Regions from separate parts of the Solibacillus sp. FSL H8-0523 genome, predicted to be linked through region 2. Evidence: a T-box and tRNA genes for the amino acid it is inferred to sense, from the RefSeq annotation. Region 2 holds a T-box; the other regions hold tRNA genes.
The links. The T-box of region 2 lies ahead of argS (arginine--tRNA ligase). A T-box ahead of a tRNA ligase gene usually reads a tRNA of that ligase, here a tRNA-Arg.

Region 1 (10,540 bases), 1.5 Mb from region 2:
GGTGTTTCCAGTCGAACGCAGGCACTCATCGAATTATTGCGGTTGCAAGAATTGTCAATAAACTGAATGGATACTTGCTATTTTATGAAAAAAACATCAAAATAGAGATATGAAACGTTCGGGGAGTGAATGAAGTAGATGAAAGATCAAAGCACACATAGCTCTGAATCTATAGCAATCTTAGAAAAAGAATTACGATACATTTCTCACTTAATTAAGCAAAAAGGTCGCGAAATATTAAGCAATTATATTATTACACCTCCGCAATTTATTGCTCTGCAATGGTTGCAAGAGTCAGGTGATATGACAATTGGCGATTTATCAACAAAGATGTATTTAGCGTTTTCAACAACAACAGATTTAGTCGATCGTATGGAGAAAAATGAGCTTGTACAACGAGTTCGTGACGAAAACGATCGTCGTGTTGTACGTATTCACCTCTTACCAGAGGGGGAGCGTATTATTCAGGAAGTCATTATGAAGCGTCAACAATATTTACGCGATATTACCGGCGAATTTGACGGAGAAGAATTTGAGCAATTATTAAAACATTTGCAGAAGCTACATTTATTAATGAAATAGGATAGAGGCGGTACTAGTGAATGCCCCAATTGGTGTAATCGATTCAGGAGTCGGCGGATTAACTGTCGCGAAAGCAATTATGGAGTTATTACCGAATGAAACAATTTATTATATCGGTGATACGGCGCGTTGTCCATACGGGCCTCGCTCAAAACAAGAAGTGCGTAACTTTACATGGCAAATGGCAAAGGCACTGGAGAAAATGAATGTCAAAATGCTCGTTATTGCATGCAATACAGCTACAGCAGTGGCGCTAGAAAGCTTACAAAAGCATATGCCATTCCCTGTTTTAGGTGTAATTAATGCTGGGGCGCGAGCAGCAATTAAAGAAACAAAGCGTAACGAAATCGTCGTGTTAGCAACGGAAGGTACAATTAAAAGTGGTGCTTATGAGGAAGCGGTTAAATCGCTTTCGACAAAAGCAAAGGTCATTCCACTTGCGTGTCCAACATTTGTGCCACTTGTTGAAAGTGGTGAATATGAAGGGCAATTCTCGTACAATCTTGTTGAAAAAGGATTAAAACCGATTGAAAACGAACGCTTTGATACCGTGATTTTAGGCTGTACGCATTACCCGATTTTACAAAAGCAAATTGAAGCAGCTGTCGGACCTGATGTACACGTGTTATCAAGTGCACAGGAAACAGCAAAAGACGTGGAAGCGATTTTAAGCTACAAAGGTGAATTGCGTACGGAAAAAGAGCCACCACAGCATGTATTTCATGCTTCCGGCTCTGTACCGATCTTTCGTTCGATTGCGGAGCGTTGGTTGGAGCAAGGTGCGCTCGATCTTCATAAAATCTCGTTTGAAAAATAACAATCAAACTCAAGTTAGGGTACCCTCTAATTTGGGTTTTTTTCTATGTATGGGGGCATTTCCGCTTTAGGCTACTAGTAAAGTATGATAAGATTAGTGCGCGAACAAATTGAGGAGGTCTCTAATGACTAGACATGACTTACGAGCTGTGAATGAATTACGTCCAGTTCAAATTGAAAATAATTATTTAATGCATCCAGAAGGGTCAGTACTGATTACGGTGGGAAACACAAAAGTAATTTGTACAGCGACAATTGAAGATAGAGTACCAGGCTTTTTACGTGGACAAGGCAAAGGCTGGATTACAGCAGAATATTCAATGCTACCACGTGCCACAGAACAACGTACACGCCGCGAATCATCTGCAGGTAAGGTGACAGGCCGCACAATGGAAATCCAACGCTTAATCGGCCGTGCATTACGTGCTGTCGTTAATCTAGAAGCGCTGGGTGAGAAAACGTTATGGATAGACTGTGATGTGATTCAAGCAGACGGAGGCACACGTACAGCGTCAATTACAGGAGCATTCGTTGCTATGACACAAGCAATCGCTAAATTAGGCGTAGAAAAGCCATTCGCGAAGTTTCCTGTAACAGATTACTTAGCTGCAACAAGCGTAGGTAAACTAGCTGAAATTGGTGCAGTACTTGACTTAAACTACATTGAAGATTCATCAGCAGAGGTTGATATGAACGTTATTATGACCGGTGCAGGTCAATTTGTTGAATTACAAGGGACAGGCGAAGAAGCAACTTTCTCAAGAGCGGAATTAAATGACCTGTTAGACTTAGGTGAAGTAGGAATTGCCGAACTAATCAACATTCAAAAAGAGGCACTAGGCGAGCTAGCTGCACTGATTGGAAAGGTGGAAGCGTAATGAAGCAAGTCGTCATTGCCACGAAAAACAAAGGGAAAGCAAAGGACTTCGAAGCATTATTTAATCCATTTGGCTATGAAGTGGTAACAATGTTTGAAGTAGCGCCTGACTTAGAAATTGAAGAAACAGGTACAACGTTTGAAGAAAACGCGATTTTAAAAGCGCAAACGTTAGCGAATTTACTTGGCAAAATTGTGATTGCAGACGATAGTGGCCTAGCAATTGATGCGTTAAATGGTGAGCCAGGTGTGTATTCTGCACGTTACGCAGGCGACCACGACGATGAAGCAAACATGGTCAAAGTGTTAGCAAACATGAAGGATGTACCAGAAGAAGCGCGTACAGCGCGTTTTTGCTGTGCACTAGCGATTGCTGGACCAAATATGGACACAAAAACAGTTTTCGGTACGTGTGAAGGTGTCATTGCCCATGAGAAAAAAGGAAGAAACGGCTTTGGCTATGATCCAATTTTCTACGTGCCTGCATTGCAAAAACATATGGCTGAGCTTACTGCTGAGGAAAAAGGGGCAATCTCACACCGCGGTAATGCGATTCGCAAGCTTGCTCTGCAATTAGCAGAATTACTGAAATAGACGGATTCTGGACAATTATGCATAATAATTGAATTTTATATAAGTTACTGGCAAACTAAGCGTAGATTACTGGAAAAGGATGTGGGGAAAAATGAAACTATTGATACTAAGTGATACCCATGGTGATGAGGAAATCATTGAACGTGTAAAGGGCTACCATCCTGACGCGCACAAGATTATCCACTGTGGTGATAGTGAACTGCCGTATGCCCACCCAGTGATGCAAAACATGGAGCGCGTAAAGGGTAACTGTGACCATGATCCAAACTATTTAGAGGAAATTTTGTTTCAGGTAAATGGTGAGCGTGTGTACGTGACACATGGCCATTTATATGATGTAAAATCTTCTCCGATGAAGCTTGTATATCGTGCAAAGGAACTCGGCGCAAATATCGTCTGCTTTGGGCATTCGCATATTTTAGGCGCGGAATATATTGATGACACGTTTTTTATTAATCCAGGTAGCTTGAAAAAGCCGCGTCAGATTGAAGAGAAATCGTTTGTAACATGTACAATCTCGCCAACCCATTTTACATTAGATTGTTATGACGACAATAATAATTTGATTGAGCAAATGTTTATTGAGCGTTAATGAATAAATAGGGGAACCCTGTTTTCTAGAACGGGGCTCCCTGCTTGTTTTGGAACAAGGGAAGTTTTTGGAAATATTACTTTATTTAAATAATATTTTTTATTAAAAATAGTGTTGACTTCTCTTTCGTTCTATCCTATAATAAAAATTGTCTTTGATACCAATTGGTTGAAAAACATGACTCAGTAGCTCAGCTGGATAGAGCAACGCCCTTCTAAGGCGTCGGTCGGGGGTTCGAATCCCTCCTGGGTCGTAAATAGGTTCATAATTGATGATTTTGAATCGAAGTAAAAACGCTTCAAATCCTTATTTTTATAAGGGTTTGAGCGTTTTTTTATTTGAAATTAAGGTATCAAGTGGATATTGAGATAATTAAATTATGAAACATTGAACTGAGTGGTTTATGGAGGACATAAATAAAAATTGTTAGTAGGTATTCTGTAATTCATTAATAAACTTCGCAAGAGTTTAGAAATTCTTTTAACAAACCCGAACTCCCCCTCATTAGATTTCCATATCGTAATAACCTCTAGTCCCTCTACATATTATGCTACTATCATGCAGGATTTAATAACATTCGCTAATGTTGATTTAATTAAGTCGGTAAAGAAGGTGCATATTGAAAAAGAGTCTACAAATTGCAACTGCGTTTGTTAGTTTAGTGGTCGGTGCAGGCTTTGCTTCAGGTCAAGAAATCATGCAATATTTTACGAGTTATGGTGTTACTAGCATCTTTGGTTGTATTGTAGCCGCGATTATTTTTTCCTTTTTAGGAATGACACTTGCGCAAATGGGCTCTGATTTACAAACGACTTCGCATAAGGAAGGGTTATATTATATTGGGGGTCGTTTTTTCGGACCAGTGCTAGATTTGTTAATTTGTTTCGTTTTATTTGGCATTGCTATTGTCATGTTAGCTGGCGCAGGCTCAGCTTTTAATCAAATGTACATGATTGAGCCATCAGTTGGTAGCATGTTGATGGTGTTGGCCGTCATGTTTACGCTTTTGTGGAATGCGGAAAATATTATCGGAATTCTAGCGACCTTAACGCCATATTTACTAGGTTTTATTTTTATTTTATTAATTTATTCTTTATTTACAATGGATTACTCGATCAGTGAACTAAATGAACTTTCGAAAAGTCAGCCTTCTGCAACCCCTCACTGGCTACTTAGTACGGTATTGTATGTGTCGTTTAATTTTTCCGCGGCGGCAGCGATGTTAATTGTAGTTGGTGGTACTGTAGTGGACAGAAACGTTGCGAAGCGCGGTGGTGCATTAGGAGGTCTCCTACTAGGTTTATTAATTCTTCTAATCAACCTGGCGCTCTTTGCGAAAATGGACGTTGTAAGGGGCGTAGAAATGCCCACGCTTATGTTAGCGCAACAGATTCATCCGGTGATGGGCATCATCATGTCTATTATTTTACTTGCAATGATTTATAGTACGGCTATTGGAACACTTTATATACTAGCTGTGCGTATTGTGACTCCAGAGCGTTTTTCATTTAAAATTATTGTCATGCTGCTCTGTCTAGTAGGATTTGCAATTAGCCTTATAGGTTTTACGACGCTAATTAGTAAAGTGTACGCGGTCATGGGTTATTTAGGAATCTTATTGGTACTAGCGATTCTCTGGTCGTGGTTGCGTAATCCTGGGGGAAGTACAAAAGCTTGATGGTTCCACTATACGAACGAAAAATAATCAACAAGTGCTTGTTCCAAAAATACTTTCGGGACAAGCACTTTTGTTGTGATTGATGGATTTCATTCTGAACCAGCACCTTTAATTTCTCCCCAACCTCCCACGCTCGACAACCTTTAATAACCCATAGAACATACTACAAGTAAAAATAATCACCATCACCCCAGTTGCTGTACGCATAAGGAGTGTATCCTGAGGGAAACCAAATAACAGATAAGCGACACAATAAATCCAAGAAATGATGACGACAAATTTCACGATACTCATATTCAAGCATTCTCCTTTCGAGCGAGTAAAATGGGTATGATAGTATTTCCCGCAAGAATAACAACTAAAAACATGTTTTAACGCTTCTTCTTACTTTTTGAGTTCCCCCCCAACACATGATATTTTCATAACGTAAAAGTTTACAAATTAGGTATAAAGTGAATAGGTAAGAGGAGCAAATTTCAGAGTGGGAGGGGTTTTAGGTGTCGTGTACTTTATGATTCGCTACTCGAACGGATTAGGATTCATGTTTTCGGTATTGGTTTTTCTAACAACCTTTATTATTGAATATTTTGGCTCAGCATACGAAATTTTATTCGGTGCCTATACATATATGAATCAATTTGCGCCGAAAGTTTTTGGTGTACCGATTGCAATTGGCTTTGCATGGGTGATGGTTATTGCTACAGGACATGCCATTCTTTCAAAACTAGCGATACAGAATCCGCTACAGCGTAGACAGGTGGGTCTCATTACCGGATTTCCGCGTTTTTATTATACGAATTGGCTCGATCCTTTAGTCATTCCAATGATGCATTTTTTTGTGAATTTTCATTTACCTATTTATTTGGCGAGTCAGACAACCTGGCCAGCTGCTACTGCCGCGAACGGTGCGTTTTTACTGTTTGACAAGGAAACATACGAAAAAATCGAAGGCCATACGAGCTTGCAACATTCTTTATTAGAAGATGTAGAAATTACACGTGCGGTGAAGCGCCAAATTAGGCTATTCCATTGTGAATGCGGTTGTATTTAGCTGTTTTTATGCCGTTTGTTTTATCTTGCCGCTTGTCCTCGTTATTTATGGTGTCCTTAGCGGGCAATGACTTTAAACGTTGCCATACGTACTAAGCGTAATGAGGGGCGTGAGTATTCTTGAAACATATTGGCGTTATTGGGGCTGGGTTAGGAGGCTTAGCGGCTAAAGCGGTTAATTAACACATGAACGAAGGACTGCACGAAAAGTATTCACTTTTCGCGCAGTCCCTTTTTAACGTATTTATTCGGCCACTGGGTTAAATGTGCGGGTAGCTAGTTCGGCATCAAGCATGAACAAAGCGTTTGAGTCATTTTGAATGCGGCTAATTTTGGCGATGAGTGTGTTGAATGTTGATTCCTCTTCTACCTGTTCATCAATAAACCATTTTAAGAAGGCGTTCGTTGCGTGCTCGCGTTCATCTAATGCGATATCAACTAAGTTATAGATACGACGTGTTACTTCTTTTTCGTGGCTTAGTGCCTGTTCAAATGCATCTAAAATTGATTTGAATTCATTGCCAGGGTTGTCGAAGCCATCAATTGTTGCGCGGTAGCCCATGTCGCTTAAAAAATGATAAAATTTCATCGCATGGAAGCGCTCTTCTTCGGCTTGAATTAAAAAGAAATTCGCAAAACCATCGTATGATTTATCAGAACAATAGGCAGCCATCGCTAAGTAAGCATGTGCTGAATAAAATTCGTAATTTAACTGATCATTGAGTGCAGCGTGTAGTTTGTCTGAAAGCATGAAAATTCCTCCTTGAGCAATCGTCGGTTAACGATTTCCTTGGCTTGATTGTAAAATAAAGCCAAGGAATTAGCAAGGAAATTGGGTGCCCTTACCCGATATACACGCTTTCGCAAGTTCCTGGTGCAGGTTCGTAAAAACAGTGCTCTTTAAATTGTCCAGTAAATGGTTGGCCGTACCACGTTGGTGGGCACGCACCGGATGGATTAAAGTACCATAGGGCGTATTTAGCGGGATGTTGGCGCCAAAAATCTAATGTTTGGCGCGCAAGTCTGCGTTCAGTATCACGCGCTCGCTGGTAAAACATATTGCCTTTTTGTACGGCTTCAAAAGAGTAGTTATTGCCTTGTACTTGAAAAATCACATCTTCAATTGAACGCACATCACGAAAATCACTACAATCCGCAATAGCGCGGTTAACGATGACATTTCCGACATAGAGCATGCCTTGTTTGCCTTCACCTTCTGCTTCAGCACGCATCATACGTGCCATTAAATCGACATCTGCCTCGCGATATTTTACTCTTGGCATGTTTTCACCTCATGCTTATAGTATGAAAAAATGAAAAAATGATGTCCGATTTGTACAGGATTTTGCGGTATATTATGACCCTTTATAAGCAATACTATCAAGAGCAGAATGGTAACTTTAGGAGGGAATTGTTTGACGGGCGCACAAAATACACTCGCAATATTTGCCTTAGGTGGCATTAATGAAATCGGAAAAAATATGTATGTCATTCAATATGCAGATGAAATCTTACTTGTTGATTGCGGGGTGAAATTTGCGGACAAAAGCTTGTTGGGGATAGATTTAATCATTCCTGACTTAACGTACCTTGAGGACAATCGCGAAAAAATCAAAGGTTGTCTTGTGACGCATGGTCATGAGGATCATATTGGTGGGATTCCGTATCTTTTGAAAAAATGTAATATCCCGATTTTCGCCACTCGTTTTACGCTCGGTTTAATTGAGCTAAAATTAAAGGAACATAAGCTACTGCGTGACGCACAATTGACGGAAATTACAGCAGACTCACATTTACAATTTGAAAAAATGGCAGTGACGTTTTTTAAAACAAGTCATAGTATCCCGGATTGTTTAGGGCTCGTTTTCGAAACTCCAGAAGGAAATGTCGTGCATACGGGTGATTTTAAATTCGACTTAACCCCTGTCAATGGTCAAACTTCGGAGATTCATAAGATGGCGAACATTGGGCAAAAAGGGGTGCTTTGTTTAATTTCAGAAAGTACGAATGCGGAAAGGCCAGGTTCCACACCATCGGAAAAATTGGTCGCCAATCAGTTAGAGCAACAATTTTTAAGGGCGACGGGTAAAATCTTTATTTCTACGTTTGCTTCGAATGTCAATCGGATTCAACAGATTATCGATGCCGCTGACAAAACAAACCGCAAGCTGTTGTTTTTAGGACGGAGTATGAAAAGTGTAACGGCCGTTGCAAAGAAGCTAGGTTATTTGACGATTCCAACTTGGATGTTAATTGATGTAGAAGATGTAGAAAAATTGCCATCAGAGCGTGTGGTCATTGTTTGCACCGGTAGTCAGGGTGAGCCGTTAGCAGCGCTGTCTCGTTTATCGACAGGTAGTAATCGAGATATTAAAGTCGAGCAAGGCGATACGGTTATTTTTGCAGCGTCACCGATTCCAGGGAATGAAAAGGATGTTTCAAAAATCGTCGATAACTTATTCCAGCTTGGCGCAGAGGTTGTATACGGCAATTCGAGTGTTACCGGTTTACATGTATCCGGTCATGGCTACCAAGAGGATTTGAAATTAATGCTAACGTTGATGCAACCGAAATACTTTATACCGGTTCACGGTGAGTACCGTATGCTACATATCCATCGCTTACTCGCAGAAGCTGTTGGTGTGAAAAAAGGGCGCACATTTATTTTAAAAAATGGGGATGTGGTCGATATATTCGGCACGGTAGCAAGGCAAACAAGAACGGTACCTGCTGGAGACTCGTATGTAGACGGCGTTGGTGCGGGTGAAGTAGGCGACATCGTGCTACGTGATCGGAAACGTTTGGCAGAAGATGGGATGCTCGTGATTGTCGTAACGATTAGTAAAGTGGATGGCTCGGTTATTAGAGATCCCGATACCATTTCAAGAGGATTTGTTTATGCGAGGGATTCGGAAGGGCTAATTCATGATATTAACGAACTAGCGAAAACGGCCGTGCTGAAATTTAACGAAGCAAACCCTTTTGCAATGAAAAGGGCCATTAAAAAGGTAGTCGATCAATATATTTATACGTTGACGAAAAAGAGTCCGATGATTTTACCAATTGTCATTGAAATCTAGTGTAGTAACTGATGGGGAAACGTCGGGTATTATTAAAGTTAAGCCAAGTAAGCCAACGAAACCTGGAAAACCAAATAATAATGGAAAGCCAGGGAAGAACTAAAATGAGCTAAGTATCGATTTCCTCTATTTATTTAGGGGGAATCGATGCTTTTTTACATAGCACATCTTTCGCAGGTGTTGAATAAAATAGAAGTATCTTGGCTTTTATAGATAGGAGTATTCGTGCGATGAAAACTTGGGGAGCATTATTGCTTATTTGTTTGCTTTTATTTATAAGTGGTTGTCAAGAACAATCCATACACACAGAACCACACGATACTCATACTGTCGAAATAGATCTAATACGAACGACTGCAACAGATGAGTCACAACAAAGTGCTAAGCCAGCAGTGATTACGTTAGTTGATCCACGAACACTAGAAACGGTTCAAACTATTATGCCAAAAGAGTTAGGCTATGAAGCGGACGAGGCATTGTACGAAACCGAGTTAAAAAAAATGGCAAAGGATTTAGCAAGGGGAACAGAAACCTCAACGGGATACGATCAAACAATGGAGTTAGACCGTCTAGCGGAAAATGGTCAAATAATAAAGGGCAATCCCGGTGTCATCTTAAAAGAAAGTGAATTAGTAGACAGCATCATGAAGGCTTCTGAAAATGGTGGTGAAGTACATTTGCCGTTATATGAAATGGCCAGTCATTACCAAGAAGAAGAAATATCTACTTTGAGTGAGGTCGCTCTTGCGTCCTATACGACCTACTTTCAAGCGTCAGAACAAGGGAGAAGTAAAAATATCGAGCTCTCCGCACATGCGCTAAATAACATTATCGTAGGAGTAGGCGATTATTTTTCATTTAACACGATGGTCGGAGAAAGAACGGAAGAAAAAGGCTATCAATCGGCATATGAAATTGTTAATAAACAATTGGTTCTAGGAATTGGCGGTGGGATTTGTCAAACGTCGTCCACCTTATTTAATGCAGTTGACCAAATGGCGGTGCGGATAACAGAGCGTCACCACCATTCATTAAGCATTGGCTATGTGCCTGCAGGTAGAGACGCAACGGTATCGTATGGAACGTTAGATTTTAAATTTCAAAATACGAGTGGTGTCCCTTACTTAATCAAAACGTTTTATGAATCAGGTGCGCTTACAATTGAAATCCGCACGGCAAGTCATTATAAAGTGATGCTAGAAAATGCTTAAAGGTAGATAGAAATGGTCGTAATCCATTCAAAAAAATTCACTTTAATGATTTCTTTCATT
Region 2 (10,540 bases):
AATGCGGCTCAAACGATGCACGTGTTAGTTAAACAAAATTAAATAGCACTTCATCCTATTTCGAAGTGCTATCTCCATTCATGTATACAACTCCATATTCCTAGGCGCCTAGGCACGCCATTCAAACAACCGTTACATATTATCTACTAAAATTACCGTTTAATAATAAAAGCATATAACTAGCTGCAAAAAGATATAACGCAATTTTAGTTAGAATGTAGATTGAAAATTCAAATGCGGTTAGTGTTCGTTTTTTCTTAGTTATTTTAAAGTGTCTATAATAATAGATTGCACACAAGAAAAGGATTATCGCTGATATTTGAAAGGTGTTTTCCAACAAGCTAACCAAAAAAATCATCTCCTTACATAATGTATACAATATCTATTAGCTCATTAGAATCTGGTTCGACAAAAAAGCCCAATAATCATTCCTAATACAAAAGCTGCCTGCAACGTGCCTCGAACCTTATACAAATCGATTTAAAACTCAAATAAATTCATACTTCTTTAACGCCAATGCAATACCATCCTCACTTGAATCTTTCGTCACATAATGAGCGATTGATTTTAATGCTTCACTTGCATTGCCCATCGCAATTCCGATATCGACAAGTTCCAGCATATCAATATCATTTTCTCCATCACCAAAAGCGATTGCCTCTTCCTTAGTCAATCCAAAATAATCGAGCACTTTTTTTATTGCCACGGACTTTGAAACCTCTTCTTCGAGTACATTCACAATATACGGATGCCAGCGTTTAAACTGGATTGTAGGAAATTCGGCATTGTATTTTTCAATTTCCACATCATCAGCAAACAAACAGAGCAAATAGGTCTCGTTACGATCTAGTTCCTTGTTGATTGGCGGAAATTCCTCTAAACGCAATGTTTCATATAATGCCTGCAATACCTTAGGCTTTTGTACCTCATTCATATGTAAGCTTTCCGAATAAAAAGTAAGGGCATTTTGTTGTTGTAATGCAAAAGTGCTAAACGATTGAACCGTTTCACGAGGTAATACAATTTTATGAATGCATGTCCCCCGGTGTGTAACGTAGGCACCATTAGCTGTAATAAATGTTTCAACACCCAGTTTGGCGATTTCTTCACACATTGATAGTGGCCTTCCAGTCGCTGCTACCACTTGAAAACCATTGTTTAATAGCTGTTTAATCGCCGTTTTTGTACTTTTGGGAATGGTCCCGTCCTTATAATTTGTAATCGTTCCATCTACGTCAAAGAATATTATCTTGTGCTTCACATGAACCCTCCAATTAGCTATAATTTTCTTACTATTCTATTTTATTTTAATAAAACGAGGTGCAACATGTTATCTTTATTTCTTTATAATTGGCAGGTGCGTGAAGATTGGCTAAATTGGTGTCAAACGATATCTGAAGAAGAATTTCATAAAGAGCGTATTGGCGGAATGAAAAGCATACGAGAAACTTTGATACATATCGTTGACTGTGAATTGCTTTGGTTAAATTCACTCGTTGAAAAACCGATCATTTTTGAAAATCGAACGGCTATTAACGCCTTAAGTGAGATATGCACATACTCTGATTTTGTAAAATTTCATACTGAATCCTTTATTGAACAATTACCTTCACAATATGAAAATAATATAATTGAAGTCAAACGACGTGATGGTACGATTTTACACTTTACTCAAAAAAAGATCCTAGCCCATATGATAACGCATGAAATTCATCATATTGGACAATTATCCATTTGGGCTAGAGAGCTTGGGCTTAAGCCGATTTCCTCTGATTTGATTATTCGAGATTATGATTAAACCTAACCGAGATTGAAGGGAATTAACAAATAGCACTTCTCCTTCTTGAGAAGTGCTCCCTTTAAACTAATACAACTACATATTCCTAGGCGCCTGCAATCCTAACAACTTTAGCCCGTCCTTCAACACAGTCGTAACACTATAGCACAATACCAAACGACTCTCCCTTGCCGCATCCTCTACTAAAATTTTTGTGTTCCCGTAATATTTATTAAACGCTCTCGCAAGCTGCAGTACATACTTTGCAACAATCGATGGATCTGCTTGTTCATAAGCCTCCTGTAGGGCCTTTGGGTAGTCCTGCAAGCAAACAATCGTTGACCAAGCCTGCTCCTCTAGTTCCTTTAATACCACATTAGTTGGCGTGAATGCAGCTTTTTCCAACAGTGACGAAATACGTGCAACTGTATATTGCACATAGGGACCTGTTTCACCTTCAAAATTCATCATTTGTTCTAACGAAAATTCAATATCATTCAAACGGAAATTTTTCAAATCATTAAAAATAACCGCGCCAACACCGACTTGCTGTGCGACTTCTTCAAGATTTGGCAACGCTGGATTTTTGTCTAGAATATTTTGTTTCGCCGTTTGAATTGCCTCGTCGAGCACATCTTTTAATAAAATTACTCTACCTTTACGCGTAGACATTTTCTTACCATCCTTTAGTATCATGCCAAACGGGATGTGCTGTAAGTCTTTTGCCCAAGGATAGCCCATCTTGTCGATCACGTTAAACACTTGCTTGAAATGCAGGCTTTGCTCATTGCCAACAACATAGAAGATTTTTTCAGGCGTATAGTGATGCTGGCGATAAAAGGCAGCCGCTAAATCACGTGTCGCATATAGTGTTGCCCCGTCCTGCTTCGTGATTAGACATGGTGGCATATGTTCTAGCTCCACCACATTCGCCCCGTCTGACACAGTCAATAACTGTTTCGTAATTAGCTCATCCACCACCGCTTGCATTTTGTCATTATAGAAAGCCTCACCTTCAAACGAATCAAACGTAATACCAAGCTGTTCATAAATTCCTTTGAACTCTTCAAGCGATGCATTTTTGAACCATTCCCATAGCGCTAATGCTTCAGCGTCTTCATCCTCCAATGCTTTAAAGGCCGCACGTGCATCTGCATTCAGTGTTTCATTTTGTTCTGCTTCGTCATGAAACTTTACATATAATTTTAACAGCTCTTGAATCGGTGCTTTGTCAATCGCTTCTTTTGAACCCCACATGTGGTAAGCGACAATCAGCTTACCAAACTGTGTTCCCCAATCGCCTAAATGATTGACACGAATTGTCGTATAACCGTTCTTTTGTGCAATATTCGCGAGCGCATTACCGATCACCGTTGAACGCAAATGCCCCATCGAAAACGGCTTCGCAATATTTGGTGATGAAAAATCAATGACAACACGCTGACCGTTTTTTTCTAGTTGCGCATAGTTGTCGCCTTTACCTACAATGTCCGTCAAAACCTGCTGCGTGACAACGACCTGATTGACAAAGAAATTAATATAGGCACCTACTACTTGAACATCCTCGATGAATGGATGATTGATTTTCTCCGCAATGGATTGTGCAATTTGCTGTGGTGCTTGTCTAAATTTTTTTGCGAGTGTAAAGCATGGGAATGCGAGATCCCCTAAATGCTGATGCTTCGGTTTTTCAAGCAAACTCGCTATTTCTGACGTTGTTAATTCCCCTTCAAGTGTACTTCCAATAATATTTGCGACTGTTTCAATCATGTTTGTTTCCCTCCCAATAATAGAAAAAAGCCCCCGTCTCTAATAAAAGAGACGAGAGCTATCGATTCCCGTGGTACCACTCTAGTTGCCACAATACTGTGACCGCTTTCCATTGTTAACGAGGTGTCTCCCCGGCCTTCCCTACTCGATTCAGGTTGCATCTCCAAAGTGCGTTTCACTTATCTGTTTTGCATTAGGCTCCCACCATCCCTAACTCGCTTTGCCAAATTCCGATAAGCTACTGTCTTCTTCACTGATTTTTTGTAAATTTGAAATTGATTATATACATGGAATGGCAGATGAGTCAACAATTATTGGAAATTTTTCTTATTTGGTGAAGGATGCAACGGCTACACAACTGGTATATTAACGACTTTGAATTATTAAATGCTAGACTTACACTCAATCCTGTTTTTCAAAAGGTAATAATATTGTGAATTTAGTCCCTCGCTGTAATTCACTCTCTACTGTGATACTACCTCCATGTGCTTCAATTAAACTTTTCACAATCGCCATACCTAAGCCAGTTCCTTCAGATTTTTGTTCAGTCGTCGTACCGCGGTAATAGCGGTGAAATAGATTTTTTTGTGTTTCCTCTGTCATACCTATCCCATTATCTTGGATATGAATAATTAACACATCTTGTTGTTTCTCCACTGTAGTTGTAACGAGAACTGCTGCTTCATTATGGATTGCTGCGTTCATATAAATGTTTTGAAAAGCTCGTTTTAATAGATTCGGATCATACTCCATCATAAAATCCTTGGTTTCCGTTTGCAATTCAAACTGGTGCTTTTGTGCACGTAAATCATTGCTTACATCTGCAAGAATTTGTTGCACAAATAGGATAATGTTTTGCCTTGTTTTATGAATCGGTACAGAATGTGAACCATCAAAGCGTATTGCTAAATTTATGTCTTGTACAAGGTGCTCCATATGTGTTCCTTTGTCATCAATTTCTTGGATAAAGCTACGTTGCTCTTCTTGTGACCAATGATAATTAGGATTTAGTAACAATGTAGAATATCCTTTGATATATGTTAATGGCGTTTTCAAATCATGAGAGATCCCAGCAATCCAATCTCGTTTTGCTTTCTCTAGTTGAATGCGCTCTACCCCTGCTTTCTCCAATTGTGCTCGCATATCATCAAGTTGCGTGATTACTTCTTGATATAAGCGAAAGCGCATTTTTAATTTTCCATTGCGCTTATATATTTTTCCATAATCAATAAGTGGAGAAAAGTCCTCATTTGCTAGTTGGTTAATCCATTTCATAATAAGTAATATAGGGCTACCAACATACCAGCCAAACCAGATGAAGCATAGGACTGTATCAAGTCCAACGACAACCAGAATCATCCATTCGTATTTTTCATCACCAAATCCTAGTTTAGGTAAAATTCCTTCCATTACGACAGGCACTGTCAATGCTACAAGCGTTAGCCATGCTACAAGACCTAGTAGTAAATGTAAAATAAAGCGTTGCTGGATTTTCATAACTCATCGCCTGTTGGAGGAATAAATTTATAGCCAATACCTCTCAAATTCACGATAATACTTGGATTTCTTGTATCATCACCTAACTTTTTACGAAGTTTCGCAATGTGAATTGTGACGGTTTTTTCTTCCCCAAATACATCTTCTCCCCATACCCGCTCGTATAGTTGTGAGGCTGTAAACACGCGCAGTGGATTATCGCAAAAAAATTGTAGTAACTCTAACTCTTTTGCAGTAGCTTGAACTACTTTCCCATGTACAGTTAATAAAGCCTGATTTGGTGAATAAGTAAACGTGTTAAATACATAGTTTTCCGTTTCAAATGGTACTGTCTTTTTTTCGTACTCACGCTGACGGCGCAAAATCGCTCGTATTCTTGCGACAACTTCAAGTGGATTAAAAGGCTTTGTAATATAATCATCGCCACCTACACTTAGCCCTGTTAATTTATCAAAATCACTAGAGCGTGCACTAATAAATAAAATGGGTGCTGTCGTTTGCTGACGAATAGCTGAACATAATGTAAAGCCATCCCCATCTGGTAGCATGACATCCAGTAAAATAATATCGAAATTTTTTTCTGCTATAGCTTGCAGTGCTGCCGCTTTCGTTGTCACTGTTGTAATATGTATAAAATGCTCTTTTTGCAATGTAATTTCAATCATTTTTAAAATGCCTACTTCATCATCCACTACTAAAATTTTTGCATCATCTGTCATGTGATTCCCTCCCTCTTTTCTATTTCAATTTTAACAATTTTCTCCTCCCATAGTTACCTTTCAAGTAAAAATTACATACATTTTCCTGCCTGTTTACTTTATTTTTACTTTCATCTTTTACACTGTGATTATGTAATACAAACGGGAGGCATACGGATGGATACTATTATTCAAACACATCAATTATCAAAACGTTTTGCAAAACAACCTGTCATTAACCAAGTAAGTATGACAATTAAAGAAGGAGAAATTTATGGCTTTCTTGGTCCAAACGGAGCGGGTAAAACGACGATTATGAAAATGCTATTAAATTTAATGAAACCAACTTCTGGTGAAATTAAAATTCAAAATCAATCAATTCAAGCTACCTCAATTGAATACTTAAAAAACATTGGTAGTCTCATCGAATATCCGATTTTTTACGAGGAACTAACTGCTTCTAAAAACTTGAAAATACACTGTGCTTATATGGGGTTTAAAGATCAAAATCGTATAAAGAGCGTATTAGAGATTGTAGGTTTACATCAAGTTGAAAAGAAAAAGGTAAAGGAATTTTCCTTAGGTATGCGTCAACGTCTTGCAATTGCCCGCGCCATTGTAACTAAACCCAAAATTTTAATATTAGATGAGCCAATTAATGGGCTAGACCCAATCGGTATTAAAGAAATACGGGAGCTGCTTGTTATGCTCAAACAACAATATGGGATGACGATTTTAATTTCTAGCCATATCGTCACTGAAATCGAATCAATTGCAGATACGATTGGCATATTACATCACGGTAAATTAATTGAGGAAATACCAATGGATTCCCTACGTAAAAAACATCAATCCACAATTGAAATGGTCGTTAGTGATGCGAAAAATGCGAAACAATTATTAGTAGAAAAATTCAATGCTAAGGTGCAAATCATAAATACAACAAACTTGTCTATTCAAAATGTACAGGAAAAGCCATCCACATTAACAAAGCATTTAATCTTAAATGGTATTGATGTTGAGAAGGTTGAAATGATGCATCAATCTTTAGAAGAATACTTTATAAATCGTGTAAATGGAGGAAACCCGCATGCTTAATTTAATAAAATTAGAATGGAATAAACACCATATAGGGCGTTATTTTAAAAGCTTTTTCTTCTGTGTTATTAGTATTTATGGCTTTGTCGTCTTACTTTCACTAGATGCAAAAAATGATATAGACGGGGCGATGAGTTCATTTCAAGAATTTATGTTTCTAGTATACATTTTATCGAATATTACCTTTATTATTTTTGGAAGTACTATTTTATCTCGCCTTATCATTTCGGAGTTTCGTACAAAAACGATGCAAGTCATGTTTACCTATCCGATCAAGCGTAAAAAACTTCTCATTGCTAAGTTAGCACTCACTTATTTATTCACTGCAGGCAGTTTATTTACAAGTATTTGGCTCATGCAAATTATCACGTACTTCTTACAGCCTTCGCTAGGGTTATTTGAAGGGACAGTAACCTTACAAGATTTAGTTGCGACATTACCCAAAACATTAACTAACGCATTCACGATGGGGGCAATCGCTTTAATTCCGTTATTTTTTGGAATGCGAAAAAAATCAACAGCAACAACGATTACCTCAGCTACCATTATCAGCTTTTTAATTAATGGAACTGTTTCAAATAGCGGTGACACATTTAGCTTAGCCAATAGTATAGTAATTCCAGTCATACTAGCACTTCTTGGTATTGGTATAGCTTATGTATCAATCCGCAATATTGACGAAAAGGATGTGGCCTAATGATTCGAAAAATGTTAGTTGTACTGATACTAGGAGCAATCATTGTAACTACTATTCTTTTTCTGAAACAAACTACAAATACCATCACAATTGGTGAGTTTGAAGCAAAACCACATATTAATGTGTCACTTGACGCATTAAAAATCGCTATTACCAGCTCTCCAGATGATAAAATACATGTTCAAATGCAGGGGTATAAATTAAAGAAAGGCATGATGAAACTAACAGAAGAAAACGATAGATTCTTAATTACAGAGCAACCAAGTAAGAAAAAATGGCACGAAAACATTCAGCTTCGTTCAGCGCCAACCATTATCCTACAATTGCCTCAATCTCAAAGTAAAACACTTACACTAAACACAGTAGATGGCGATTCTATCATTCAAAATGTGACGCTAGATGCAGTACAGGTAGAGACTGCTGCTGGGTTAGTAAATCTAAACAACCTATCCACCTCAAATGCTGAACTTCGTACGAAAGATGCTCCTTTGACAATCACTAAAAGCGCAATCGACAATTTATCAGTTAAAACAAGTGCAGGTGATGTTGCAATTCAAGAAACTACAGGATTAGTTCATACAATAGAAACGACTGACGGACAAATCAGCATGACAGAAGTGATTGAACAACCGAACATACATGTAAAAAGCGTATCAGGCGATATTGTTATTCACTATAAAAAATCATCTATTATTGGGGATCGAGCTAATGTACTCTCAGCTGAATCAAAATATGGTTCAGTCGTGATTGAATAAAAAAGTGCAATAATATCAAAAACAGTTTGAGGTTCTTCTATATACTTACAAAATTAATAATTTTAAGCCTGCTCTAAATGGTGAGCAGGCTTTATAAGTATACGCCTAAGGATTGGTTTATTATTTTGTAAAATTCCTACCGTTAAACTATTTCTAAAGCTGTTAATTCAAGAAATAACTCGGCATCTTGTACACAAAGTTTCATAGCTTTTTCCCAAAAGGCTTCCGTTGTTATATCCTCATTTAAATGTTTCAGCATCAAGTCTTCCATAGACATTTTTCCTGAATCTCGCAACAATTGGATATACGTATTTTCAAAGTCAGCACCGATTTCTTTTGCTTTTTCATATAAACGATAGGTTAATAAATAGCCAAATGTGTATGGGAAATTATAAAATGGCGCATCTGTTATATAAAAATGCGGTGTCCACAGCCATGTATGTACGGATACATTATCAAGCGAATCTCTATACCCATCTGAAATTGCTTCTTGCATTAACTCATTTAACCGCTGTGCAGAAACGAGGCCTTTTTTTCTCTCCTCATAAAAATTTTGTTCAAAAAGAAATCGACTGTGGATGTTCATAAAATTCATGACACTTCTTTTTAATTTTTCGTCGAGTAGTGTTATTTTTTCTGATTTTGTCACAGCCGCTTCAATTGCTGCATCCAATACAATCATTTCAGCAAAGAACGAAGCCGTTTCAGCAATACATAGTGGGTATTGTCGGTTCAAACCTGCAACACCATTCATTGCTGTATTATGAAACGCATGACCTAGTTCATGTGCAAGTGTTAAAATCCCCTTCATCGTTCCATCATATGTCATAAAAATCCTTGATTCCTCAGACATTGGAAAGCCCGCGCAAAATGCAGCGGCTGACTTTTTGGATCGATTTTCCGCTTCAATCCACTGTTCTTCAATGGCTGTTGTTACAAATGCTTCTAGCTGATTTCCGAATATACGAAACGCGTCTTTTACTAAGTCAATTGCATCCTCATATTGAATTTCTTTGACCTTCGTTTCAACAGGTGCCCAAAAGTTATAGAATTGTAGCTTCTCATCACCCATCATGCTCGCTTTTCGATTTAAATATTGAGCAAAAGCATTTTTATTCTTACTGACTACAGACCACATTGCCTCAAGTGTTTCTTTTTTCATGCGATTTTTACGTAAGGGCTCTTCCAAAACATCATCGGTTCCTTCAAAATTATATAGTTGAAGTCGAAAACCAGCTATGTGGTTTAACACTTTAGCAAAGCTTTCTTTTTGCTCCGACCACTTGTGCTCCAATTTTTCGTGTGCGACTTTACGTATCTCCTCATTCGAATGCGCTCGTAAGTTCAAAGCTTGCCCTATTGAATATTTCTGTGGTTTCCCTTCCAATTGAATTTCTATTTCGAGCTTCCCCATTAATGTTTGATAGAGCTGTCCCCACGCATGATATCCATCTACAGATAAATTCGACAAAATTGCTTTTTCATTAGAAGTTAGTGCTGTTGCACCTTCCTCACGCCATTCGGCCAATATAAATTGAAAGTCTTTTAACTCATCCAATTCAACAGCATCTAACCAAATGTCCAATGAAATATTTGCGACTATCGCCTGAAATTTTGTTAATGTAATGCCATATTTACTTTTTAATTTAGCAACCCTTCCTTGTAAAACGCTCGCGACCTGATCAGCTGGGCTTTGAGCTAATAAGCAAGTTATAAATGAAGAGGCTTGTGATAGCTTAAGCTTCAAACTGTCAATTTCTTTAAGTAAGTTTAAGAGATAATCGGCATCTTCTTTACTTGAAATGCTTGTAGCTGCTAGATGCCCATCCATTTTATCTAGGCTTCTTTCTAGTTCCTGTATATGATTTATAAATTGATTTGAGTTGCTTTGAAAAACGCTATCTAAACTCCAGACTCGACGATATTTATTTCTCTCCAATTATTCTCCCCCTTATTTTAAGAACATACATTCTATAATACACCAAGTGGAATTTTCTGACTATAACTTCCTCTAACGCTATATTTGGAATTTTAATAACAAAAGATCGGCTCATCACCATAAGTTGAGGATGACAAAGTTTTAATAAATAAGATACGGAATCTTTAATCTTATCCGTTCTGCTACGCTACGGGGGAAGCTTTCCGCGGGCACGGCTCCAACTAATTTTTTGTGCCTCTGACGGTGGCACAAAAAATGGATTTTCCGCTCGCGCTGTTCCCGCTGGAGTCACCCCCTTCGCTCCGCATC
Region 3 (10,540 bases), 1.9 Mb from region 2:
CGAATTTATTAGCAATAAAAGATGGAAAAGTGCTACTCCTTCAAAAACCGAGACGCGGGTGGTTTGTAGCGCCAGGAGGCAAAATGGAGTTAGGTGAATCCATCTTCGAATCCGCTATACGCGAATTTCAAGAAGAAACAAACTTAACACCAAAAAATGTTCATTTAAAAGGTGCATATACAATGGTCATTAAAAACGGCGATACTGTTGTGGATGAATGGATGCTCTATACGTTTGTTGCCCATGATGTGGAAGGCACGCCATTTGTTGAAACGCGCGAAGGGATTTTAGGTTGGCATCCAATTGCTAGTCTAAACGAGCTTCCGATGGCAGAGGGCGACCGACCCAATTTATTATTTGCAGCGTTAAATAAAGGGATGCAGTATGGTACATTTGAATATACAGAGGATTTTGAACTGATTAGCAAGAAAATCCAAAATTCGATTGAAGAAAAATAGAGGAGATGAAATGCTGTGGGTAGTCTGAGCTATACACATGAGTTGGTTATTATTACGGGAATGTCCGGGGCAGGGAAAACTGTAGCAGTTCAAAGTTTTGAAGACTTAGGCTATTACTGCGTTGATAATTTACCGCCAGAATTACTCATTACGTTTTTAGCGCTAATGAAGGATTCTGAAAAGAAAATTACCCGCATTGCTGTTGTAATGGATTTACGAGGGCGAGAGTTTTTTGACTCATTAATTGAAACATTAGATGTTCTTCTAGAAGAAGAAGATTTACTCGCGCGTATTTTATACTTAGATTCAGACGACGCGACACTGGTGCGCCGTTATAAAGAATCACGTCGCTCACACCCACTAGCGCCTCAAGGATTACCGCTTGAAGGGATTCAACTAGAGCGTGAATTATTATCTGAGTTAAAAGGTCGCGCGAAAACTGTTGTCAATACATCATCGCTAAAGCCACGTGAATTACGCGACCGTATCGTGAAAGAATTTGATAACCAAAACAGTCCAACCTTTTCATTGAATGTCATGTCATTTGGCTTTAAGCATGGCATGCCGATTGATGCCGATTTAGTATTTGATGTCCGCTTTTTAAAAAATCCATATTATGTGGAAGAGCTACGTCCTAAAACAGGTCTCCAAACAGAAGTATCATCGTATGTTTTAGCGACGGAGGAAACGCAACAGTTAATTGCAAAGTTAACTGACTTGTTTACCTTTATGATTCCACAGTACCGTAATGAGGGTAAATCACAGCTTGTTATTGCATTTGGCTGTACAGGTGGTCAGCATCGCTCTGTTACGCTTGCAGAATATTTTGGTAAGCTATTAGCGAAAAACGATCAAGTTGTGATTACACATCGAGATATCAATCACAGGAAGGATTGATTGCATGAAAAAAAAGAAAACCCGCATCGTCGTCATTGGTGGGGGCACCGGGTTATCGACAATATTACGTGGCTTAAAGCAATATCCGTTTGATATTACAGCGATCGTCACCGTAGCCGATGACGGTGGCTCTTCTGGGCGTTTACGCGATGACTATGATATCCCACCACCAGGGGATGTACGCAATGTCATTGCAGCCCTATCTGACGTGGAGCCCTTAGTGGAGCAAATGTTTCAGTTCCGTTTTTCACAGTCAAATGATTTAGGTGGCCATTCATTAGGAAATTTAATGTTAACGGCCCTGACAGAAATTACAGGGGACTTCAACCATGCAATTGCGGAAATGAGTAAAGTTTTAAATGTGCATGGGAAAGTCATTCCAGCTGCCAATAAAAAGGTGACATTGCATGCGGAGTTAATCGACGGAACAACAATTGTTGGGGAGTCAAAAGTTCCATCAGGCAAAGCGCCGATTAAACGTGTTTTCTTAGAGCCGAGTAACTTAAAGCCAATACCAGCCGCTGTCCATGCAATTGAACGTGCAGACTATATATTGATTGGTCCAGGAAGTTTATATACAAGTATTATTCCAAATCTTTTAGTAAAAGGGATCGGTCAGGCTGTTGTCAAAGCAAAGGGCGAAAAGATTTATATCGCCAATTTAATGACACAAAAAGGCGAAACGATTCATTACTCAGTATCGCAGCATATTGAAGCGATTCATGAGCATGTTGGAGAGGCATTTATTGAATCAGTATTATTTAATGAAAAAGATTTGCCATCTGCAATTTATGCACAGTATCGCGAAGAAAATGCAGAACCTGTATACTTTGATGAAGAAAAACTTCAACAAATGGGCGTGAAGTTAATAAAAAAAGAAATTGCACTTATTCATAAAGGCACGGTTCGTCATGATGCTAAAAATTTAGCAGATTGGCTATTTGAATATGCCGCACAAAAACAACAAACATTGCAGTCCTAATTACTACATAGTTTGCTAGAAAGGGGGTACACGAAAGATGTCGTTTGCATCAGAAACGAAAAAAGAGCTCACGCAAGTTGAAGCGGATGACACGAGCTTAAAAGCTGAAGTGTCCGCCCTGATTCGCATGAACGGGAGTTTGAGCTTTGCCAATCGTCAAATAAGTTTAGATGTACAAACAGAAAATGCCGCGATTGCACGTCGACTTTATACGATTGTTAAAAAGCTCTATCCTTATAATGTTGAGTTATTAGTACGTAAAAAAATGCGTCTCAAGAAAAATAACGTCTATATTTGCCGTCTTCGTGAAGGTGCACGAGAAATTTTAGCGGATTTAGAAATCGTCTCGAATTCGTTTGAGTTCAATCATACGATTTCTCCGTCTATTATTCCAAAAAACGAGCAGCGACGTGCGTATTTACGTGGTGCATTTCTAGCAGGTGGTTCGGTCAATAACCCGGAAACTTCTTCGTATCACTTAGAAGTGTACTCGCTTTATAAAGAGCACGGGGAAGCACTCGCTGACTTGATGAACCATTTTGATTTAAATGCGAAAACGATTGAGCGCAAAAAAGGATTTGTAACGTATTTAAAGGAAGCTGAAAAAATTTCGGACTTTTTAAATTTGGCAGGTGCGACGTCGGCTATGCTGAAATTTGAAGATGTTCGCATTGTTCGTGATATGCGTAACAGTGTGAACCGAATTGTCAATTGTGAAACAGCCAATTTAAACAAAACGATTGGCGCGGCACTACGTCAAGTCGAGAATATTCGTTTTATCGATAATGCAATCGGCTTAGATCAGCTACCAGAAAAATTGAGAGAAATTGCACGCTTACGTGTGGAGTACCGAGATGTGACGTTAAAAGAACTAGGAGAAATGGTTTCAACAGGTGTTGTGAGTAAGTCCGGTGTGAATCATCGTTTACGTAAAATCGATGAAATCGCCGATGCACTTCGCCGCGGAGAGCAGATTTAAAGACGTTGTTTTTTGAAATATTGCATTCTATTGTTGTTCTTTTCCGATAATTTCGATAAGATGAAATAAATAAGGCGATGTACGGTTGTGAAAGGGAGTATTTCAAGATGATCGAAAAACAAGTAGAGGTCAAGCTAAAATCAGGTTTACAAGCAAGACAAGCTGCACTATTCGTCCAAGAAGCGAATCGTTATAAAGCAGATGTCTTTTTAGAAAAAGGTACAAAAAAAGTAAATGCAAAATCAATTATGGGCATTATGAGCTTAGCGGTAGCAAAGGGTACAACGGTGACGTTAAGTGCAGATGGACATGACGAAGAAAAAGCGATTCAGGCATTACAAGTACTAATCGAAAACGCAGACTAATTTTGAAAGCGTAAACAAAAGGGCTTGTCCAGAAAGCATTCTGGTCAAGCCCTTTTTGCGCCGAGGATAGTGGCCATGACGATGCTGGTGATGAATGCGTTGTCACAGGATGTGACGTTCTTAGCATTCGTTCTTACTTCCGACTACCGCAGAAGCACCACACTAAAGCGGTTGATTAATACACGAACGAAGCACTGTCCGCAAAAGTAACACTTTTCGGACCTTCTGCGCCTTTCGTCAAAAAAAAGCGGCAGAAGAAATTCTGCCGCTTTTAATTATTATTTTTTAGGGTTACGATCGTAGATTTTGTCGATTAGACCGTATTCTTTAGCTTGTTCAGCTGTCATGAAATTATCGCGTTCTGTGTCGCGCGCTAATGTTTCATATGGTTGACCACTGTTTTCAGCCATGATGCGGTTTAATTTTTCACGTAAGTGTAAAATACGTCTTGCAGCGATTTCAATTTCCGTCGCTTGCCCTTGTGCACCGCCCAGTGGTTGGTGAATCATTACTTCGGCGTTTGGTAAAGCTACACGCTTACCTTTTGCACCAGCAGATAATAAGAATGCGCCCATAGAAGCTGCCATACCGATACAAATCGTTGATACGTCAGGTTTGATGAAGTTCATTGTATCGTAAATCGCCATACCAGAAGTGATTGAACCACCTGGAGAGTTGATGTATAGGAAGATATCTTTATCTGGATCTTCCGCTTCTAAGAATAACAATTGTGCTACAATTGAGTTAGCAACGTTATCGTCGATTGCGCTCCCTAATAAAATGATACGGTCTTTTAATAAACGTGAATAAATATCATATGCACGTTCGCCGCGGTTTGTTTGTTCAATAACTGTAGGAATTAAGTTCATTGAAAAAATCCTCCCTTTGTTAAAGCCTATTTTCGTATACCTTTGCTGAAAATTGGAAAGTATTTCAGCTGTAAACCTATCATACACGCATTAGTCAGTTTTGGTCAAATATAAAGTCCGTCTTTTGTTCTTGAAATGAACCGATGTACTTTGTATAATGATAAAGCTGAATAAATTTAACCATGTCCTCGTGGTGTAATGGATAACACTTCAGATTCCGGTTCTGAGGCTGGGGGTTCGATTCCCTCCGAGGGCGTTTTTAGCCATCTACTTCGACAATTTCTCCTCCTATGTACTAAAATTTGTTAAGGTAATTTTTAACACTATTAGGTTTCCCGTTCGTAAATAAATTAAACTTAAAAAAAATTAATGAAAATCTATTTTTTTATTAAATAAAGCTTGATAATTATGTAGAAAATGAGTACATTAGTAAATGTCGCATTTAGGATGATTGCTTTTATTTGTGCGCAATTAAAAACCAAATGCACGTTTATCATCAGGTCCATTCGTGGGCACCATTTTACTGCTTTAATCTATTTTTTTATATCTGTTTAAAAGTAAGCGTAGAGGGCTTATTTTATAACGGAGAATGAATTTTATGTAGGGTAAAAAGATTCACTGTACCGTTTCTTTTTACCCTTCTTTCGTTCTCACTCCAAGAAATAAAGAAGTTAAATATGCTAAATGAAAAAGACTATTTCAGAGTAACTACTTTGAAATAGTCTTTTTTGTAGACTTTTTTTCCGGGGTATTAATGTGTGACAAGGTTTTGGTAATCACGCCAAGCATATGTTGAAATGGAATTGGGAAATGAACTAGCTTATTTGATTGTAATGATAGGCATATGAATAATTATTGAATTTTATGCAAAAAACTTATCGTATTTGTTATAAAAATTCATCTTTATGTAATAATAATCAATTTTTTAAAAATTAAATGTTGTATATTAATTGTGAAATTAATATAATTGAACATGTCATTAGTTACTTAAAAAATATTACATCCAGGAGGATATTCATAATGAATACAAAAAAACTTTTTAAATGGGTAGCACCAATTGCGGTTGCTTCAATGATTTTAGCAGCGTGTGGTTCTGACGAGGAATCATCGGGTGCGAAAGAATATACAAAAATCGTAGCGGGAACAGAGGCAACGTACGCACCTTTTGAATATTTAGATGATAAAGGGAATGTTGTCGGCTTAGATGCGGAAATTTTAGCGGCAATCGGTGAAGAAATGGGTATTGAAACAGAAATTAAGAACACAGGCTGGGAATCAACATTTAGCCAAGTGACAACAGGTGAATTAGATTTAGGCGCAGCGGCGATTACGATTACAGATGAGCGTAAACAAAGCTATGATTTCACAGATCCATACTATGAAGCAACGTTATTAATCGTAACAAAGGAAGGCTCTAGTATTGCTTCTTACGACGATTTAAAAGATAAAAAAATCTCAGCACAAATTAATACAACTGGACATATTGCTGCACAAGAATTACAAGGTGTCGCAAGTTCTAAAATTTTAGCCTATGAAAACTTTGCAGTTGCTTTACAAGAAGTTATTAACGGTTCAGCAGATGCAGCAATTGGTGACAATGCGGTTGTATTAGATTACTTAAAAAATAATCCAGATTCAGGCTTAACATCAATTGAAGATGATTCGTTTGAAATAGATTATTTCGGCTTCATGGTGAAAAAAGGCAACAAAGAGTTATTAGAGATTTTAAATGAAGGCTTACAAAAGATTAAAGACAACGGTAAGTTAGCAGAAATTACAGGTACGGATTTCGAGTAAAACAATGAATGGGAGGGTTTCAGATGGAATTTTTTGATTTTTTCCGTTGGGATATAATCTGGAACTACCGTGAGCTATATGCCAAAGGGCTTTGGGCAACCATTGTTTTAACCGCATGTGGTTATCTTGGTGGTGTTATTTTCGGTCTATTTTTAGGATTAGGTCAAGTATCAAACAAAAAATGGATTTATTGGCCTGTGAAATTGTATGTGGATGTATTCCGCGGCACGCCATTATTAGTACAGCTGTTATTAATTCACTTAGCGGTCATTCCAACGATTTTTGGTCAAGGTTTAGGCTGGTGGGTATCGGGGATTATGGCGCTTGTATTAAATAGTGCAGCATATAACGCAGAGATCTTCCGTGCAGGGATTCAGTCAATCGACAAAGGTCAAATGGAGGCAGCGCGTTCACTTGGTTTAACGCGTGCACAGGCGATGCGTAAAGTCATTTTACCGCAAGCATTCCGCCGCATGATTCCACCTTTAGGGAACGAATTTATCGCATTATTAAAGGATTCTTCACTTGTAACGGTTATTGCCGGAGCAGAAATTTTATATGTAAGTAAAGTCGTAGCCGGAACGTATCAGCGTTTCTGGGAGCCATACTTATTCGCTGCGTTCTTATACTTGGTATTAACGTATGCGGTAACGAAGCTAATTGCGTTTATCGAAAAGCGTGTGGACATCAACTACAACCCACGTAAGAAAAAGGAGCGCGCATAAATGATTAAAGTAGAAAACTTACACAAGCATTTTGGCAAGCTCGAGGTATTAAAGGGCATTGATTATGAAATCGCGGAAAAAGAAGTAGTGTGTGTCATTGGGCCATCTGGTTCAGGGAAAAGTACATTCCTTCGCTGCTTGAACTTATTAGAAGAAGTAACAGACGGCGCGATTTATATTGATGGTGTAAAAATTAATGATCCAAAAACGAATATTAACGAAATCCGCACGGAAGTAGGGATGGTTTTCCAACAATTTAACCTATTTCCGCATATGTCGGTGCTTGATAACGTGACGATGGCGCCTATGCAAGTTCGTAAGATGAACAAAGCAGACGCTGAAAAATTAGCGGTAGAGCTACTAGCAAAGGTAGGTCTACGCGAAAAGGCAGATAGCTATCCGCAGCAGCTATCAGGCGGTCAGCAGCAGCGTGTGGCGATTGCGCGTGCACTTGCGATGAAGCCAAAAATTATGCTGTTTGATGAACCAACGTCAGCACTAGACCCAGAAATGGTAAAAGAAGTGCTTGAAGTAATGAAGAACCTCGCAAAAGAGGGCATGACCATGTTCGTTGTAACACATGAAATGGGCTTTGCGCGTGAAGTGAGTGATCGTGTACTGTTCATGGATGGCGGTTATATCGTCGAACAAGGACCACCCGATCAAATCTTCGGTAATCCACAAAACGAGCGTACGAAGGCATTTTTAGGGCAAGTATTATAAATACTTGCTCTTTCTTTATGACATATATATGAGAATAGGCACCAAATCGCACGAGTTAAGTGCGATTTGGTGTTTTTTATTGGGACCGTTCTGCTACGTTACGGCGGACGCTTTCCGCGGGCACGGCTTCAACTAATTTTTTGTGCCTCTTACGGTGGCAAAAAAAATGGATTTTCCGCGCGCGCTGTTCCCGCAGGAGTCTGCCGCCTTCACTCCGCGCCACTCTACTTCCGCATAAAGTGTGTTCTTTAACAAAATGACTAATTAATGGTGATTTAGGTAGATTCAATTAAGAAATAGTGAATTTTTCACCATCCAAAAGACCTACTCCTGTCGCTGCTCTTTCGTCGCAAATCCAGATTCAAATTAAAGGGCATTTGAGTCTGGATTGCCCACCAATAAATTAAGTGAAATTATATTAGAAAACGTAAATTCTTTAAAATTTAGAAGGAGAATCTTAAAGATTTGGATAATAAATACAGTAATCAAACAAAAACGCCTCTTGAAAATAAATCCCATAATATGTATTGTATAAATATTAATAGAGTTTGCGGCGAGATTTTTAAAGGTCAAATTTTTTGAAAAATTAAATAATGTATATTGAATGAATATTAGTTTAGGTGTATAATTATGAAAAAAGCGAATTTACAGGGGGATTTTCAATGTTTAACAAGAAAACAGGCTTTATGATGATGCTGTTATTAGCATTTTCGATCGTACTTGCAGCATGTGGCTCAGAAGATAGCTCGTCAGGAACAGAGGGCGACAAAGGCTATTCGAAATTATTAGTTGGTACAGAAGCGACATTTGCACCGTTTGAGTCAATGAATGACAAAGGTGAAATCATCGGAATTGATGTAGATGTGATGAATGCAATCGGTGCTGAAATCGAGGCAGAGGTTGAATTTAAAAATGTAGGTTGGGAGCCAGTATTCCAACAAGTAACAAATAAAGAACTAGATTTAGGGGCATCAGGTATTACAATTACAGATGAGCGTAAACAAACGTATGACTTCACAAATCCATACTACGAAGCGACGCTAATGATCGTTGTAAAAGAAGATTCACCAATTGCAACACTTGCAGAAATTGAAGATAAAAAAATCGCTGTACAAATTAATACAACAGGTCACGAAGCAGCGAAAAAATTACAAGGTGTGGGAAGTTCAAAAATTTTAGCTTATGAAAACCAACCAATCGCCTTCCAAGAAGTAATTAATGGAACAGCTGCTGCGGCAATTGGCGATAATGCCGTTGTATTAGAATACTTAAAGAACAATCCAAAATCAGGTTTAAAAGCAATCGAATCTAGTGAGTTTGAAAAGGAATACTACGGCTTCATGGTGAAAAAGGGCAATAAAGAATTACTAGACCTTTTAAATGAAGGTTTACAAAAAATTAAAGACAACGGAAAATTAGAAGAAATTACAGGTCAAAAAATCGACTAACTTGATCAAAAAAGCTTGAGGCTGGGACAAAACAAAAATACAAATTTTCTCCATGGAGAAAATTTGTATTTTTTCATGCCAGAAAAAATTGGTTTCCGTTACGGGTACGCTTTCCGCGGGCACGGCCTGTCGATTAACCATTGATTTTCAACATAACTCTAATGTTTAATAACCGCCTATACAGTTGTTTTCCTAGATGGAATTTTAAGATTAGCAACTTTTACTACCGCATTTACGAGTACATCAGCACCTTTTGAGCATTCTTCAAAGGTAGTATATTCATCTTCCCGATGACTATAGCCCTTAGCACTTGGTACAAAAATCATTGTGGAAGGAATATACCCGGCGATAAATTGTGCATCATGACCAGCACCACTAAACATTGAATGGCTTGAATAACCTAATTCGTCAGTACTTGCTGCGACTACATTCACTACCTCAGATGCGAAATACACGGTATCTCGACTCCATAGTTTCGTATAGCTAAGCTGGCAATTTTCGATTTCTTTTGGTAAATCAAAAATAATTTGTTCCACTTGCTGAATAACTGCAGGGTCTTGATGGCGGGATTCTAATGAGAATGTCACGTTATTTGGAATGACTGTATGAATATTTGGATAGGCATTAATACGTCCAATCGTATATACCAGGTCATCTGGAAGTTGTTTTAATTTGTTTTGCAAGATTGAAATAATATGCATCGCGGCAAACATACTATCTTTACGCATAGAAATAGGGGTCGTACCAGCATGATTCGATTCGCCAGTTAATGAGATATCATAACATACCATGCCTAGAACACCTTCCACTACACCAATGTCTTTTTTATAGTGTTCAAGTACGGGACCTTGCTCAATATGAAGCTCTAAATAGGCATGTGCATCCGTTAAACGATGTGCAATATCCCCTTCATAACCACTTTGTTTCAAGGCTTGTTCAAATGTCACACCTTCTGGATCAGTAGAAGCAAGCATCTTTTCCTTTTCAAATTTTCCTGAAAGAACGCCCGAAGCCATTAGAGATGGTTCAAAACGTGCACCCTCTTCGTTTGTGAAGTTTACTATTGTTAAGGGGTGATTTAGTTCTATCTTTTCATCAAGAATGGTTTGTACGGCTTCCAAAGCTGTTAAAACTCCTAGAACGCCATCGAAGCGTCCTCCTTTAATAACTGAATCTAAATGTGAGCCCATCACAATTGGTAAATAATCGGATTTGCCAGGGAGTGTTGCATACATTGTGCCCATATCATCGACGGTTACAGTCATACCAAGCTGTTCACAAATTTCTTTCAATTTGT

Region 1: it encodes a tRNA-Arg, which carries the amino acid that the T-box ahead of argS (arginine--tRNA ligase) is inferred to sense. The anticodon was not compared.
Region 3: it encodes a tRNA-Arg, which carries the amino acid that the T-box ahead of argS (arginine--tRNA ligase) is inferred to sense. The anticodon was not compared.

What each region holds. Positions count from the first base shown of each region.
Region 1 is NZ_CP150291.1:2,995,578-3,006,117, reverse strand. It holds gene NSQ62_RS15035 (LuxR C-terminal-related transcriptional regulator) at 1-66, shown strand, start outside; gene NSQ62_RS15030 (MarR family transcriptional regulator) at 139-582, shown strand; gene racE (glutamate racemase) at 599-1,399, shown strand; gene rph (ribonuclease PH) at 1,524-2,276, shown strand; gene NSQ62_RS15015 (XTP/dITP diphosphatase) at 2,276-2,869, shown strand; gene NSQ62_RS15010 (metallophosphoesterase) at 2,961-3,461, shown strand; tRNA gene NSQ62_RS15005 (tRNA-Arg) at 3,641-3,714, shown strand; gene NSQ62_RS15000 (hypothetical protein) at 4,081-5,139, shown strand; gene NSQ62_RS14995 (hypothetical protein) at 5,248-5,433, opposite strand; gene NSQ62_RS14990 (carotenoid biosynthesis protein) at 5,621-6,190, shown strand; gene NSQ62_RS14985 (ferritin) at 6,434-6,940, opposite strand; gene NSQ62_RS14980 (cell wall hydrolase) at 7,032-7,472, opposite strand; gene NSQ62_RS14975 (ribonuclease J) at 7,605-9,269, shown strand; gene NSQ62_RS14970 (VanW family protein) at 9,500-10,480, shown strand.
Region 2 is NZ_CP150291.1:1,521,318-1,531,857, reverse strand. It holds gene NSQ62_RS07385 (hypothetical protein) at 1-1, shown strand, start outside; gene NSQ62_RS07380 (Cof-type HAD-IIB family hydrolase) at 488-1,261, opposite strand; gene NSQ62_RS07375 (DinB family protein) at 1,328-1,798, shown strand; gene argS (arginine--tRNA ligase) at 1,874-3,547, opposite strand; T-box leader at 3,592-3,810, opposite strand; gene NSQ62_RS07365 (HAMP domain-containing sensor histidine kinase) at 3,950-5,044, opposite strand; gene NSQ62_RS07360 (response regulator transcription factor) at 5,041-5,763, opposite strand; gene NSQ62_RS07355 (ABC transporter ATP-binding protein) at 5,920-6,840, shown strand; gene NSQ62_RS07350 (ABC transporter permease) at 6,833-7,537, shown strand; gene NSQ62_RS07345 (DUF4097 family beta strand repeat-containing protein) at 7,537-8,292, shown strand; gene NSQ62_RS07340 (M3 family oligoendopeptidase) at 8,435-10,231, opposite strand.
Region 3 is NZ_CP150291.1:3,456,370-3,466,909, reverse strand. It holds gene NSQ62_RS17345 (8-oxo-dGTP diphosphatase) at 1-458, shown strand, start outside; gene rapZ (RNase adapter RapZ) at 474-1,355, shown strand; gene NSQ62_RS17335 (YvcK family protein) at 1,360-2,337, shown strand; gene whiA (DNA-binding protein WhiA) at 2,375-3,316, shown strand; gene NSQ62_RS17325 (HPr family phosphocarrier protein) at 3,424-3,681, shown strand; gene clpP (ATP-dependent Clp endopeptidase proteolytic subunit ClpP) at 3,960-4,550, opposite strand; tRNA gene NSQ62_RS17315 (tRNA-Arg) at 4,735-4,806, shown strand; gene NSQ62_RS17310 (basic amino acid ABC transporter substrate-binding protein) at 5,571-6,347, shown strand; gene NSQ62_RS17305 (amino acid ABC transporter permease) at 6,371-7,072, shown strand; gene NSQ62_RS17300 (amino acid ABC transporter ATP-binding protein) at 7,073-7,795, shown strand; gene NSQ62_RS17295 (basic amino acid ABC transporter substrate-binding protein) at 8,458-9,243, shown strand; gene NSQ62_RS17290 (Zn-dependent hydrolase) at 9,420-10,540, opposite strand, start outside.